Regions from separate parts of the Pseudomonas sp. WHRI 8519 genome, predicted to be linked through region 2. Evidence: predicted binding sites of a transcription regulator. Region 2 holds the regulator's gene; the other holds the start of a gene.

Region 1 (7,813 bases), 990 kb from region 2:
GGCCGGGCTGGAAATCCCTACCAACCTCGGCCAAGCTGCGCCTTTACGATTCGGCAAGCAGGAGATTCTTCATGTTCAGGACAGCAGTGGGCGTTGTCGGGCTATTGGGCACGCTGGCAGCAGTGCCACCGGCAAGCGCCGAAGGCAACTCGGACTACAGCGTGCTGATCATTTCACGCGAACGCCTGGAAGTGGCCACCAGCTGCGAAATCGGTGTCTATCTGAACGACCAGCTCTCCGGGCGCGTGTTCCAGGAGCAGTCGGCCTCCTTCAACCTGCCGCCCGGCCCTGTTGACGTGCGCTTGCGCCTGCTGCCGGGGCAGATGCCCGGCTGCGCGCCCGGCCTGGAAGACCAGCGTAGCACCCGGCTGACCCTGCAAGCGGGCCAGATCAACAAGTACCGCATTGCCATGGGCCACAATGGGCTGGTACTGAGGCGAGCCAGCCTGGACTATTGACCTTCCCCACATGGCAAGGTTGATGCTGGTGGCCTGTCCAAGGAGGAGAGCCATGCCCGCATCCACTTCATTCGACCTGCCGATCTCCGGCATGACCTGCGCCAGCTGTGCTGGCCGCGTCGAGCGCGCGCTGCGCAAGGTCAATGGCGCTGAACAGGTCAGCGTCAACCTCGCCAACGAACAGGCCAGGGTCCAAGCCCCGGCCGGCAGCCTGCCGGCCTTGGTCGAGGCCGTGCGCAGCGCCGGGTACCAGGTACCGACCCGCACCCTGGAGCTACGGATCGAGGGCATGACGTGCGCCAGTTGCGTCGGCCGTGTCGAGCGCGCACTCGGTAAACTACCGGGCGTTGAGCAGGTGAGTGTCAACCTTGCCAACGAACGTGCCCACCTTCAGGTGCTGCAGGGCCTTGATGACAACCTGTTGCTCGGCGCGGTCGAAAAGGCCGGCTACGGTGCCAGCCTGCCGCTGCCGGCCGACAACGATCAGCAAGCCGTCCAGCGCCGACTGCGCAACGAACGTCTGGCCGTAGGCGCCGCCCTTGTGTTGGCCCTGCCCCTGGTGTTGCCGATGCTGCTGCAACCCTTTGGTGTGCACTGGATGTTGCCGGCTTGGGCGCAATTCGCGCTGGCCACCCCCGTGCAGTTCATCCTTGGTGCCCGCTTTTATGTAGCGGCCTACAAGGCTGTGCGCGCTGGCGCCGGCAATATGGACCTGCTGGTCGCGCTGGGCACCAGTGCCGGTTACGGCCTTAGCTTGTACCAATGGGCCAAGGCACCGGCCGGGATGGCCCCGCATCTGTACTTCGAGGCGTCGGCGGTGGTGATCGCCCTGGTGTTGTTGGGCAAGTACCTTGAAAGCCGCGCCAAACGCCAGACCGCCAGCGCCATCCGTGCCCTCGAGGCGCTGCGCCCAGAGCGCGCAGTGAGGGTGGTCGATGGCCACGAAGAAGACGTTGCAATTGCCCGATTGCAGCTCGGTGACCTGGTGCTGGTCAAGCCAGGGGAGCGCTTCCCGGTCGATGGTGAAGTGGAAGAAGGCAACAGCCACGCCGACGAAGCCCTGATCAGCGGCGAGAGCCTGCCAGTGCCCAAGCAACCGGGCGATAGCGTTACCGGCGGCGCGATCAACGGCGAAGGCCGGCTGCTGGTGCGTACCCGGGGGCTGGGTGCAGAAACCGTGCTGGCCCGCATCATCCGCCTGGTCGAAGATGCCCAGGCTGCCAAGGCGCCCATCCAGAAACTGGTAGACCGGGTCAGCCAGATCTTCGTGCCGGCCGTGCTGTTGATCGCACTGCTGACCCTGATCGGCTGGTCACTGGCCGGCGCCCCGCTGCAGACTGCGCTGATCAATGCCGTCGCCGTGCTGGTGATTGCCTGCCCTTGCGCCCTTGGCCTGGCCACACCTGCGGCGATCATGGCGGGCACAGGCGTTGCCGCGCGCCACGGCATCCTGATCAAGGACGCCGAGGCACTGGAGCGCGCCCATGCAGTGAACCGCGTGGTGTTCGACAAAACCGGTACGCTCACCTCTGGCAGCCCGCGCGTTGTCCACAGCCAGGCACTGGTCGGTGAGAAAGCTGAAATGCTTCGCTTGGCCGCTGCCCTGCAACGGGGCAGCGAACACCCCTTGGCGAAGGCAGTGCTCGATGCCTGCACCGGGCAGGGGCTGGAGGTGCCCACGGTAACCGGCAGCCAGTCCCTTACCGGCCGCGGTATCGCTGGCCAGGTGCAAGGCCGTGAACTGGCCTTGGGCAACCGGCGCCTGCTCGACGAATGCAACCTGCAACCCGGCGCCCTCGCCACACAGGCACAGGCCTGGGAAGCCGAAGGCCGTACCCTGTCCTGGCTGATTGAACGGGGCCCACAGCCTCGCGTGCTGGGGTTGTTCGCCTTCGGCGACAGCCTCAAGCCAGGTGCCCAACAGGCTATCTCAGCCCTGCACGAACGCCATATCAGCAGCCACCTGTTGACCGGCGACAATCGCGGTAGCGCCAAGGTGGTCGCCGACACCCTCGGCATCGACGATGTACACGCCGAAGTGCTCCCGGCCGACAAGGCCGCCACGGTAGCCGAGCTGAAAAAGGGTGGTGTAGTGGCGATGGTCGGCGACGGTATCAACGACGCCCCAGCGCTTGCCGCCGCCGATATCGGCATCGCCATGGGGGGCGGCACCGACGTGGCCATGCAGGCTGCCGGCATCACCCTGATGCGTGGTGACCCGCGCCTGGTGCCTGCCGCCCTGGAAATCAGCCGCAAGACCTATGCGAAAATCCGCCAGAATCTGTTCTGGGCATTCATCTTCAACCTCATCGGCATTCCGCTGGCCGCGCTGGGTTATCTGAACCCAGTAGTGGCCGGCGCCGCCATGGCGTTGTCCAGCGTCAGCGTGGTAAGCAACGCCTTGTGGCTCAAGACCTGGAAACCCACCAGCACCTCGCAGGAGGCCCCATGAATATCGGCCAGGCCGCCCGCCGCAGCGGGCTCAGCACCAAGATGATCCGCTATTACGAAGCCATCGGCCTGCTCAAGCAGGCCACCCGCAGCGACAGCGGGTACCGCCTGTACCAGCCAGAGGACTTGCACAGCCTTGCCTTCATCAAGCGCTCACGCGACCTTGGGTTTTCCCTGGAAGAGGTGGGCAAGCTGCTGACCCTGTGGCAGGACCGGCAGCGCGCCAGCGCCGACGTGAAGGCGCTGGCGCTGCAACACATCGATGAGCTGAACCGGCGTATCGAGGAACTGGCCAGCCTGCGTGACACCTTGAGCGAACTGGTAGCGCACTGCAAAGGCAATGACCGGCCTGATTGCCCGATTCTCAAAGATCTCGCAAAAGGGAGTGAATGCTGCAGTTGAGCCCACGCTTGGTATGCCATATTAGCCTGGAGCCGACCGAATAGTCGCCAAATGCGCCTTTGCCCAATAAATACGGGCATTTTCACTCAAAAAAACCCGGATGCCGCCGATACAGTTTCTACCTGCCTCGCGTGTCGAAAAAAATAAATTCCGGGAGCGTCGATGAACATCAAACAGAAACTGACCTGGGCATTCGCGGTCATCGCCGCACTGCCCATCGTCCTCGTAGCCACCTTGGTGGTCATCAACCTGCGCGGCGAAGCCCGCGACGGTTTTCTTGACGGCAGCAGCCGGGAAATCCGCCAGGTCAGTAACGCGATGAACCTGTTTTTCCAGGGCATCACCCAAAACGTCGACTACCTGGCCAGCCTCCCCCAGGTCACCGGTAGCGGCGACAACGTCAAGAAACACATCAGCGCCGACGCTGCGCAAATCACACCCAGCGAACAGGACAAGACACTGTACGAACTGTTCACGCGCCTGGCCAAAAGCCATCCGGACTACGCCTACGTGTCCTATGGCCTGCAGGACGGCGGCTACGCCTTCTGGCCAGGCGATCCGAACATGAGCAACTACGACCCGCGCACCCGCCCCTGGTACCAGGCGGCCATGGCCAACCCTGGCAAGACCCTGCGCACCGCCCCGTACTACTGGGCCGGCGACGATGCCGTACTGGTCAGCACCGTGCGCACCGTTGCCAACCAACTGGGCAGCCCCGGTGGCGTGGTCAACATCGACGTATCGCTCAAGGGCCTGACCGAGATCGTCCAGCAGATCAAGCTGGGCGAAAGCGGCTACCTGATCCTCATGGAAAACAACGGTAACGTGATGGTCGACCCACGCGATGCCAGTCACAATTTCAAACAGCTGGCCAGCTTCGGCGACGGTTATGCCGAGCTGGCCAAAGCCGGCAAGGGCTTGGCTGAGGTCGAAATCGGCGGCGTGCGCTACATGGCCAACGTCTACCCCGACGAAAAACTCGGTTGGACCTTCATAGGCCTGATCCAACAAAGCGAAGTGATGCAGACCACCACCCGCCTCACCTGGCTCATCGGCGGCGTCGCGCTGGTGCTGGCTGCGCTGTTCGCCGTGGTCGGCGCCACGTTCGCCAAACTCATCGTGCGCCCCATCAACAGCGTTTCCAGTGGCCTGGAGGACATCGCCCAGGGCGAAGGCGACCTGACCCGCAACCTGGAAGTCCGTGGCCGTGATGAAACGGCGCAACTGGCCGGTTGGTTCAACCAGTTCCTCGGCGCCATCCGCAGCCTGATCCAGCATATCGGCTCGGCGGCGAGCAAGATCCTGAGCACCTCCACCAGCTCCACTCAGGTCTCCAGCGACATGGCCGAGGCCGCCGGGCGCCAGCGCGAAGCGGTGGACATGGTCTCCACCGCATTCCACGAAATGGTCGCCACCGCCAACGAGGTCGCCCGCTCCTGCAGCCAGGCCGCGCAGTCGGCCGACAGCGGCCAGCAACAGGCCCGCGAAGGCCAGCAGCAGATCGATGCGGCGGTCAACAGTGTCGACCGGCTGAGCCAGGAGATCGAGCAGTCGGCGCAGTCGATCCAGCAATTGGAGCGCGACAGCAATGCCATTCAGTCGATCCTCGGTACCATTCGCTCGATTGCCGAACAGACCAACCTGCTGGCGCTCAATGCCGCGATCGAAGCCGCCCGCGCCGGCGAACAGGGCCGCGGGTTTGCGGTAGTGGCCGACGAGGTCCGGGCGCTGGCCAAGCGCACCGCCGACTCGACGGCTGAAATCGATGGGCTGCTTGGCAACCTGGCCAGCCGTACCGCCGAAGTGGCCGAGCAGATGCATGCCAGCCTGGAAGTGTCGCAGCAGTCGGTCAACCGCATTGGCCTGGCCCGCGACAGCTTTGGCCAGATACGCGAGTCGGTGGACATCATCCGCGACATGAACACGCAAATCGCCACCGCGGCAGAAGAACAGCACCAGGTTGCCGAAGACATCAACCGCCATATCAGCCAGATCCACGGTGATGCGCAGTTGGTGGCCGACCTGGCGCAGGCGGCGCGGCAGGACTCGGAAAGCCTGGCCGGGTTGTCCAATGAGCTGGATTCGCTGGTACGACGCTTCCGCACCTGACCGGCAGGCTGCACCGGCCTCTTCGCAGGTTCCCCGAGAAGAGGCCGGCCCCCCGCTACAACGTCAACTCACCCGGTGTAGAGCCAAACAATTGCTTGAAGGCGGCGATGTAGGCCGACGTCGAGTCATAGCCGCAGCCCAGCGCCGCGTCTGTCACACTCGCCCCCGTCTCCAGCAACGCCAGTGACGACAATAACCGCATGCGTTGACGCCAGTTACGAAAGCTCAACCCCGTCTCGCGCTGAAAAAGGCGCATCAGGGTCTTTTCCGAGCACTGCAATTGGCCGGCCCACTGCTGCAAGGTTTGCACCTGATCCGGCGCGGCAATCAAGCTGTTGCACAGCGCCAGCAAGCCGGCATGCCGCGGCAGCGGCAGGGAGAACCCCACTTCAGGCAAAGTACGAAGCTGATCGAGCAGTACCGAGACCAAGCGGCCTTCGACGCTATCGCCTTCGGGATAGTGCGCTGGGAAAACACAGAACTGCTTGATCAACTCACGCGCCAGCGGTGTCACTTCCAACACCCGGCACTGCGCCGAAGCCCAAGGGCAAGCGTCGCGGCGAATGTACAGGCTGCGCATTTCCGCCCGCCCGGACGTCACCACTTCGTGTTCAGCGTCGGCGGGAATCCACACACCCCATTGCGGTGGGGCGAAATAGCTGCCATCACGCGTGTAGACACCCAGCACACCGCTGATCGCATAGGAAAACTGCACCCAGTCGTGGCTGTGGCGAGTGGTCCAGGAGCCGGCCCCCAGGCTTTCAGCACGGGCATAGAGCGGCCTGGGCAAATGGACCAGGGCTGGAATGGCGCGGGGGTGTCCGATACTCGGCATAGTGAGTTCTTGTGGTTCTGACCAGACAAGCCTAACACCGCCTACCGGCACCCTGCAGCCCTACAGGCGGTCACCGCTCGACGATCACTGTCACCCCCTGCCCGCCCGCCGCGCAGATCGAAATCAAGCCTCGCCCCTTCCCCGCCGTCGCCAGCAGTTTGGCCAGGTTGGCCAGGATCCGCCCCCCGGTCGCCGCGAACGGGTGCCCTGCCGCCAATGAACTGCCCTTGACGTTGAGCTTGCTCCGATCGATCGCGCCCAGCGGTGCATCCAGCCCCAGCCGCTCGCGACAGTACTCGGCACTCTCCCAGGCCTTGAGCGTGCACAGCACCTGGGCAGCGAATGCCTCATGGATCTCGTAATAATCGAAGTCCTGAAGGCTAAGGCCATTGCGCGCCAGAAGCCGCGGTACCGCATAGGCCGGCGCCATCAGCAGCCCTTCCTGCCCTTTGACGAAGTCCACCGCAGCCGTCTCGCCATCGACCAGATAGGCCAGCACCGGCAGGCCCTGTGCCTGCGCCCACTCCTCCGTGCCCAGCAGCACCAGCGACGCACCATCGGTCAGCGGTGTGGAGTTGCCCGCTGTGAGTGTGCCCACGCCGCTGCGGTCGAAGGCGGGCTTGAGCTTGCTCAACTGCTCGAGGGTCAAGTCCGGCCGAAGGTTGTTGTCGCGCGTGAGGCCCAGAAAGGGTGTCAGCAGGTCATCCTGCCAACCCTCGGCATAGGCCGCTGCCAGATGCTGATGGCTAAGCAGCGCCAACGCGTCCTGCTCGGCGCGGTCGATCTGCCAGGCCTGGGCCATGCGCTCGCAATGCTCGCCCATCGACAACCCGGTACGCGGCTCGCCATTGCGCGGCAGTTCGGGCTTCAGATGCCCCGGCCGCAGTTGCAGGAAGGGCTTTAGCCGCTCGCCCAGGGTCTTGCCACGGTTGGCCTGCAGCAAGATGCGCCGCAGCCCCTCATTGACCCCGATCGGGGCATCGGAAGTGGTGTCGACACCACCGGCGATACCGCTGTCGATCTGCCCAAGGGCAATCTTGTTGGCCACCAGCAAGGCCGCCTCCAGCCCGGTGCCGCAAGCCTGCTGAATATCGTAGGCCGGCGTCTGTGGCGAGAGCCGCGAACCCAGCACGCATTCGCGGGTCAGGCTCATGTCGCGAGAATGCTTGAGCACCGCACCGGCCACGACTTCACCCAGGCGCAAACCGTGCAGGCGGTACCGTTCCGTCAGCCCCTCCAGCGTGGCCGTGAGCATTGCCTGGTTGCTGACAGTGGCGTAGGTGCCGTTGGAGCGGGCGAAAGGTATTCGGTTGCCGCCCAGAATCGCGACCCGGCGAAGTGAACGCATGCGTAGATTCCTCCTGAAACATCTCGATCCGAACAGCCTAGGTGTTTTTGCCGCATTCGAACGACCTTCCTACAAAGTTGGTCCACACTTCAATGCTTGCCTTCAGGGAGACCCGCACATGAGCGATCGCTATCTCGACTTTGCCAACTCCAACCTCGGCCGCCGCCTCATCGATGCCGTCGGGCTGCCACACCCGGCACCGCTGGAACG
Region 2 (7,813 bases):
AAAGCTCTCCCAGGACCTGGGCTTCCTCATGCCCACCGTGCACATCCGCGACAACCTCGACCTGCAGCCCAGCGCCTATCGCCTGACGCTGATGGGCGTGATTCTGGCCGAGGCCGAGATCTACCCGGACCGCGAGCTTGCCATCAACCCTGGGCAGGTCTTCGGTACCCTCAACGGCATCGCCGCGCGTGACCCGGCCTTCGGCCTGGAAGCGGTGTGGATCGATATCGGCCAGCGTGCCCAGGCGCAGTCGCTGGGCTACACCGTGGTCGACGCCAGTACCGTGGTGGCCACGCACCTCAACCAGATCCTGCAGAAGCATTGCCACGAACTGATCGGTCACGAGGAAGTGCAGCAATTGCTGCAGGTGCTGGGCAAGGCTTCGCCTAAACTTGCAGAGGAACTGGTGCCGGGTGTCATTTCCTTGTCGGGCCTGCTCAAGGTCCTGCAGGCATTGCTCGCCGAGCAGGTGCCGGTGCGTGACATCCGCAGCATTGCCGAGGCCATCGCCAATAATGCGGGTAAGAGTCAAGATACCGCCGCGCTGGTGGCGGCAGTGCGCGTCGGATTGTGTCGCGCCATCGTGCAAAGCATTGTCGGCGTTGAGTCCGAGCTGCCTGTGATCACGCTTGAGCCAAGGTTGGAACAGATTTTGCTCAATAGTCTGCAAAGGGCCGGGCAAGGTCAGGAAGACGGTGTTCTTCTGGAGCCGAGCATGGCCGAAAAGCTGCAGCGTTCGTTGATTGAAGCGGCCCAGCGTCAGGAGATGCAGGGCCAGCCGGCCATCCTTCTGGTGGCCGGCCCGATCCGTGCCATGCTGTCGCGCTTCGGCCGCCTGGCTGTACCGAATTTGCATGTTCTGGCGTATCAGGAAATACCGGATAACAAGCAAGTCACCATCGTTGCCACCGTGGGCCCCAACGGCTGAGGTAGTGGGTTATGCAAGTTAAGCGTTTTTTCGCCGCCGATATGCGCCAGGCCATGAAGCTGGTCCGTGATGAGCTGGGCTCCGACGCCGCCATCATCGGTAACCGGCGCATCGCTGGCGGTGTCGAACTGACGGCCGCGCTGGACTACAAACTGTCCGCGTTGGCCCCGCGCGTGCCCAATGCCGAGCTCGAGCAAGAGCTGCGCAAGACCCAGACGCGCATCGCCACTGCCCAGGCTGAGCTGGACAACCGCAGTGATGCCAGCGAAGGCAGCCGCCAATTGTTCGCCGGGCAGTCGCTGACCGCCTCGCAGCCCTTGATCGAACCGCATGTGGACGTGCCGGCCCCTGCAGCACCTGCTGCGCCGGCAGCGGTCGACCCGCGCTTGTTCGATGCGATGCGCTCTGAGCTGTCGGGCCTGCGCGAGCTGCTGGAAGTGCAGCTCGGCTCGCTGGCCTGGAACCAGCTGCAAGGCAGCAAACCGGCGCAGGCCAACCTCTGGCGCCGGCTGCAGCGCATCGGCCTGTCCGGGCCGATCGCCCGCGAGCTGCTGGACCTGATCGCCGAAATCGAAGAGCCACGCCAGGCCTGGCGCATGCTGCTGGCGCACCTGGCACGCATGATCGAAGTGCCGGAGATCGAGCCGATCGAAGAGGGTGGCGTGATCGCCATGGTCGGCCCTGCCGGTATGGGCAAGACCACCACGCTGGCCAAGCTGGCGGCGCGCTATGTCCTCAAGTACGGCCCGCAGAACGTGGCCCTGGTCAGCATGGACAGTTTCCGCATTGGTGCCCAGGAGCAGCTCAAGACCCTGGGGCGTATCCTCAACGTGCCGGTGACTTATGTAGACCCCGGCCAGTCGCTGGCCCAGGCGTTGGAGCCGCTGCTGCGCAAGCGCGTGGTGCTGATCGATACCGCCGGCCTGCAGGCCAGCGACCCGGCCCTGCGCATGCAGCTGGAAAGCCTGGCCAGCCGCGGCATCGCTGCGAAGAATTACCTGGTGCTGGCCACCACCAGCCAGAAGCAGGTGCTGACGGCCGCCTACCACAGCTACAAGCGCTGTGGCCTGGCCGGCTGCATCCTGACCAAACTCGATGAAACGGCGAGCCTCGGCGATGTGCTGAGCCTGGCCATCAGTCATGAACTGCCCGTCGCCTATCTTACCGATGGCCCGCGCATTCCTGACGACCTGCACTTGCCGCGGGCGCACCAACTGGTTAGCCGCGCGGTCAATGTGCAGTTGCAGGATGAGCCCAGCGAAGAGGCCATGGCCGACATGTTCGCTGATCTCTATCACAACCCAAGGAGAGCGGGTTGATGATCAAGCGTATGCAAAATACCTACACCAAGGGGACCGCTGTCATGCCCCACGTGTGGCTTGGGTCCAAGCGAGACAAGGTGAACAACGAACATGGGTAGCATGCATCCCGTACAGGTGATCGCCGTGACCGGTGGCAAAGGTGGCGTCGGCAAGACTAACGTTTCAGTGAACCTGTCCCTGGCACTGGCCGAACTCGGCCGCCGGGTCATGCTGCTTGACGCCGACCTGGGCCTTGCCAACGTCGACGTGTTGCTGGGCCTGACCCCCAAACACACCCTGGCCGATGTCATTGAAGGGCGCTGCGAGCTGCGCGACGTGCTGTTGCAGGGCCCGGGCGGTGTGCGCATCGTGCCGGCGGCCTCCGGCACCCAGAGCATGGTGCACCTGGCGCCGGCCCAGCATGCCGGGCTGATCCAGGCCTTCAGCGAGATCGGCGACAACCTCGACGTGCTGGTGATAGACACCGCTGCGGGGATTGGTGACTCGGTAGTCAGTTTCGTGCGTGCAGCCCAGGAAGTGCTGCTGGTGGTGTGCGACGAGCCGACCTCGATCACCGACGCCTACGCGCTGATCAAGCTGCTCAATCGCGATTACGGGATGAACCGTTTCCGCGTGCTGGCCAACATGGCGCAAAGCCCGCAGGAAGGGCGCAACCTGTTCGCCAAGTTGACCAAGGTCACTGATCGCTTCCTTGACGTTGCCCTGCAATACGTCGGCGCCGTGCCGTATGACGAGTGTGTGCGCAAGGCGGTGCAGAAGCAGCGGGCAGTCTACGAAGCCTTCCCTCGTTCCAAGTGTGCGCTGGCCTTCAAGGCCATTGCCCAGAAGGTCGACAGCTGGCCGCTGCCGGCCAACCCGCGCGGGCATCTGGAGTTCTTCGTCGAACGCCTGGTGCAGCCAACCAGTGCAGGGCCGGTCCTATGAGTGCGAGCGGGTTCAAGATGTACAGCAAGGCGTCCAAAGACGCCCAGTACGATCTGGTTGAACGCTACGCGCCGCTGGTCAAGCGCATTGCCTACCACCTGCTGGCGCGCCTGCCTGCCAACGTGCAGGTGGAAGACCTGATCCAGGCCGGCATGATCGGCTTGCTTGAGGTCGCCAACAAATACGACGCCAGCAAGGGCGCCAGCTTTGAAACCTACGCCGGCATCCGCATCCGCGGCGCCATGCTCGACGAGGTACGCAAAGGTGATTGGGCACCGCGTTCGGTGCACCGCAACACGCGTATGGTCAGCGATGCGATGCGCGCTGTGGAAGCAAGAACCGGCCGCGACGCTAAAGATCATGAAGTTGCGGCCGAACTCAAGTTGAGTCTCGATGATTACTACGGGATTTTGAACGATACCCTGGGTAGCCGCCTGTTCAGCTTTGACGACCTGTTGCAGGACGGCGAGCACGAAGGGCTGCACGAGGAGGGCGCCAGTGGCCAGGTCGAGCCGTCGCGCGACCTGGAGGACGAGCGCTTCCAGGCCGCCCTGACCGATGCCATCGCCAACCTGCCGGAGCGCGAGCGGCTGGTACTGGCGCTGTACTATGACGAAGAGCTGAACCTCAAGGAAATCGGTGAGGTACTGGGGGTCAGCGAATCGCGTGTCAGCCAGCTGCACAGCCAGTGCGCCGCGCGTTTGCGCAGCCGTCTTGGGGAATGGCGGGCGCGTTGAGCCCGGGGTCGTTGCAGTCGTTTTCACGTTGTACCGAATTGATTGAATGCGCGCTCGGGGCCGAGCGCGTTTGAGACTGCTTGGAGGTCTAATTGAACAAAGACATGAAAATCCTCATCGTTGACGACTTTTCGACGATGCGGCGGATCATCAAGAACCTGTTGCGTGATCTGGGCTTCACCAATACCGACGAAGCTGACGACGGCACCACGGCGTTGCCGATGCTCGAAAGCGGCCATTACGACTTCCTGGTGACCGACTGGAACATGCCTGGCATGTCCGGTATCGACTTGCTGCGCAAGGTACGTGCCCACGAGCGCCTGAAGGGTATGCCGGTACTGATGGTGACGGCCGAAGCCAAGCGCGACCAGATCATCGAAGCGGCTCAGGCCGGTGTGAATGGGTATGTGGTCAAGCCGTTCACCGCCCAGGTGCTCAAAGAAAAGATCGAGAAGATCTTCGAACGCGTCAACGGCTGAACAAAGTCAGGGGGCGCCATGGAATCAACACAAACGTCTTTGGGGGAGTTTGAGTCAACCCTGAAGAAGCATGCTCAGGAACTGGTCGAAAGCCTGGAACGGGGCCGGTTCGGCGAGGCGGTGCAGCTGATTCATCAGCTCAACCAGACCCGCGACCGCGGCTTGTATCAGGAAGTCGGCAAGCTCACGCGCGAGCTGCACAGTGCGATCGTCAGCTTCCAGATCGACCCGCGCATGCCGCAGGCCGAGGAAGTCTCGCAGATCACCGATGCCACCGAACGCTTGTCCTATGTGGTCAAGCTGACTGAAGGCGCCGCCAACCGCACCATGGACCTGGTGGAGGAGAGCACGCCCGTGCTCAACGACCTGGCTGCTGAAGCGCAGAGCCTCAGTGTCGACTGGCAGCGTTTCATGCGCCGCGAAGTCGCTGCGCCGGAATTTCGCGAGTTGGTCAAGCGTGTCGACAGTTTCCTGACGCACAGCGCTGAAGGTAACCGCAAGGTATCCGGCCACCTCAATGACATTCTGCTGGCTCAGGACTATCAGGACCTGACCGGCCAGGTGATCAAGCGGGTGACTGCGCTTGTGACCGAAGTCGAAAGCAATCTGCTCAAGCTCGTGCTGATGGCCAGTCAGGTCGACCGTTTTGCCGGTATCGAACATGACCACCAACAGCTGCGCGCGGAAAAAGATGAAGAAAAATATCCGGCTCGGGGTGAAGGTCCGCAGATTCATGCCGATAAGCGTGAAGACGTCGTGTCCGGTCAGGACGATGTCGATGATCTGCTGTCCAGCCTGGGTTTTTGAGGAGCACGTTTAATGAGCTTCGGCGCCGATGAAGAAATCCTTCAGGATTTCCTGGTAGAAGCCGGCGAAATTCTTGAGCAACTGTCCGAGCAACTGGTCGAGCTGGAAAGCCGGCCCGATGATGCCGACCTGCTCAATGCGATCTTTCGCGGTTTCCACACTGTAAAAGGGGGCGCCGGCTTCCTCCAGCTCAATGAGCTGGTGGAGTGCTGCCATATCGCCGAGAACGTGTTCGACATCCTGCGCAAAGGTGAGCGCCGGGTCGACGCGGAACTGATGGACGTGGTGCTCGAAGCACTGGACACGGTCAACAGCATGTTTGGCCAGGTGCGCGAGCGCAGTGAAGTCACCCCGGCCACGCCCGAGTTGCTGGCGGCCCTGGCACGCCTGGCCGAGCCGGCTGGCCCTGAAGCGGCTGCGCCGGTGGTCGAGGCTGCGCCTGCGCCGGCCGAACCTGCCGCCGAGGCCGACATCACCGACACCGAATTCGAGCAGCTGCTCGACTCGCTCGATGCGGTCAAAGCCCAGGCAGCCGCTGCCGAACAGCAGCTGCAAGGCGAAACGCTGTCCGGTTCGGGTGACGAGATCACCGACGACGAATTCGAATCGTTGCTCGACCAGTTGCACGGCAAGGGCCAGTTCTCGGCCGAAGGCGTTGCCACAGAGCCTGTGGCCGCTTCTGCCAGCGCGCCAGCCAGCGACGAGATCACTGACGAAGAATTCGAGTCGCTGCTCGATCAGCTGCACGGCAAGGGCACGTTCCAGGCGGATGCGCTGCCTGCTGCCGTGGCTCCGGTGGCCAGCGAAGCGCCAGCTGCCGGTAGCAGCGATGAAATCAGCGAGCACGAGTTCGAGGCACTGCTCGATCAGTTGCATGGCAAAGGCAAGTTCACCGGCGATGCGGTCACCGCCGAAGCGCCCGCCGCCGTTGCCACCCCTGTGGCCGCCAAGGCGCACAGCCAGCCTGTGGCCAAGCCGGCACCTGCACCTGCACCTGCACCTGCTGCGGCGGCCAAGCCCGCCGCGCCGGCCCGCGCGCCTGCACCTGCTGCCGAGAAGCACGCGGTGAGCGAAGCGGAAACCACCGTGCGCGTCGATACGGCGCGCCTGGACGAGATCATGAACATGGTCGGCGAACTGGTGCTGGTGCGTAACCGCCTGGTGCGCCTGGGCCTGAACAGCGGTGACGAGGCCATGTCCAAGGCCGTGTCGAACCTGGACGTGGTCACTGCCGACCTGCAGACCGCGGTGATGAAAACGCGTATGCAGCCGATCAAGAAAGTCTTCGGCCGCTTCCCGCGCCTGGTCCGCGACCTGGCCCGCCAGTTGAAGAAAGAGATCAACCTGGAACTGGTCGGTGAAGAGACCGACTTGGACAAGAACCTTGTCGAGGCATTGGCCGACCCCCTGGTGCACTTGGTGCGCAACGCGGTTGACCACGGTGTGGAGATGCCTGAAGAGCGTGAAGCGTCGGGCAAGGCGCGTACCGGCCGCGTGGTGTTGTCGGCCGAGCAGGAGGGTGACCACATCCTGCTGTCGATCTCCGATGACGGCAAAGGCATGGACCCTAACATTCTGCGCGCCAAGGCGGTGGAAAAGGGCCTGATGGACAAGGACGCCGCCGACCGTCTGAGCGAGTCGGACTGCTACAACCTGATCTTCGCCCCAGGCTTCTCGACCAAGACGGAAATTTCCGATGTGTCCGGCCGTGGTGTCGGTATGGACGTGGTCAAGACCAAGATTTCCCAGCTCAACGGCTCGATCAACATCTTCTCGGCCAAAGGCCAGGGTTCGAAGATCGTCATCAAGGTGCCGCTGACCCTGGCGATCATGCCGACCCTGATGGTGATGCTGGGCAACCAGGCGTTCGCCTTCCCGCTGGTCAACGTCAACGAAATTTTCCACCTGGACCTGTCGCGCACCAACGTGGTCGACGGCCAGGAGGTGGTGATCGTGCGCGACAAGGCGCTGCCGCTGTTCTACCTCAAGCGCTGGCTGGTCCAGGGCCAGGTGCACGAGGAGCAGCGCGAGGGCCATGTGGTGATCCTCTCTGTGGGCACCCAGCGCATCGGCTTCGTGGTCGACCAACTGGTGGGCCAGGAAGAGGTGGTGATCAAGCCGCTGGGCAAGATGCTGCAGGGCACCCCGGGCATGTCCGGCGCCACCATCACCGGTGACGGTCGCATTGCGCTGATCCTCGACGTACCGAGCATGCTCAAGCGTTACGCGGCGCGGCGTATTTGATTTCGGTGGCGCGCCCTGCGGGGCTGCGCCACCTAATGGAGTGTTTATGGCAGTCAAGGTCCTGGTGGTGGATGATTCGGGTTTCTTCCGCCGCCGCGTCTCGGAAATCCTCTCGGCGGACCCGACGATCCAGGTCGTCGGTACCGCGACCAACGGTAGGGAAGCGATCGACCAGGCGCTGGCGCTCAAGCCCGATGTCATCACCATGGACTACGAAATGCCCATGATGGATGGCATCACCGCCGTGCGGCACATCATGCAGCGCTGCCCGACACCGGTGTTGATGTTCTCCTCGCTGACCCACGAAGGCGCCCGTGTGACCCTCGACGCGCTGGATGCCGGTGCGGTGGATTACCTGCCGAAGAACTTCGA

What was found. Region 2 encodes FliA, which starts transcription of late flagellar genes. Its sites were predicted from a motif close to CTAAAGTTTNNNNNNNNNNNGCCGNTAA; they were not measured.
Region 1: the regulator FliA is predicted to act here: its motif matches at 4,636-4,663, upstream of ABRP30_RS24630 (methyl-accepting chemotaxis protein).

The regions. Positions count from the first base shown of each region.
Region 1 is NZ_CP167996.1:5,374,283-5,382,095, forward strand. It holds gene ABRP30_RS24610 (hypothetical protein) at 72-458, shown strand; gene ABRP30_RS24615 (heavy metal translocating P-type ATPase) at 511-2,910, shown strand; gene cueR (Cu(I)-responsive transcriptional regulator) at 2,907-3,311, shown strand; partial or broken gene ABRP30_RS24625 (cache domain-containing protein) at 3,630-4,514, shown strand; gene ABRP30_RS24630 (methyl-accepting chemotaxis protein) at 4,716-5,420, shown strand; gene ABRP30_RS24635 (helix-turn-helix transcriptional regulator) at 5,476-6,255, opposite strand; gene ABRP30_RS24640 (acetyl-CoA C-acetyltransferase) at 6,326-7,603, opposite strand; gene ABRP30_RS24645 (3-oxoacyl-ACP reductase) at 7,722-7,813, shown strand, end outside.
Region 2 is NZ_CP167996.1:4,382,408-4,390,220, reverse strand. It holds gene flhA (flagellar biosynthesis protein FlhA) at 1-928, shown strand, start outside; gene flhF (flagellar biosynthesis protein FlhF) at 940-2,247, shown strand; gene fleN (flagellar synthesis regulator FleN) at 2,341-3,174, shown strand; gene fliA (RNA polymerase sigma factor FliA) at 3,171-3,911, shown strand; gene ABRP30_RS19930 (chemotaxis response regulator CheY) at 4,016-4,390, shown strand; gene ABRP30_RS19925 (protein phosphatase CheZ) at 4,409-5,197, shown strand; gene ABRP30_RS19920 (chemotaxis protein CheA) at 5,210-7,441, shown strand; gene ABRP30_RS19915 (chemotaxis response regulator protein-glutamate methylesterase) at 7,488-7,813, shown strand, end outside.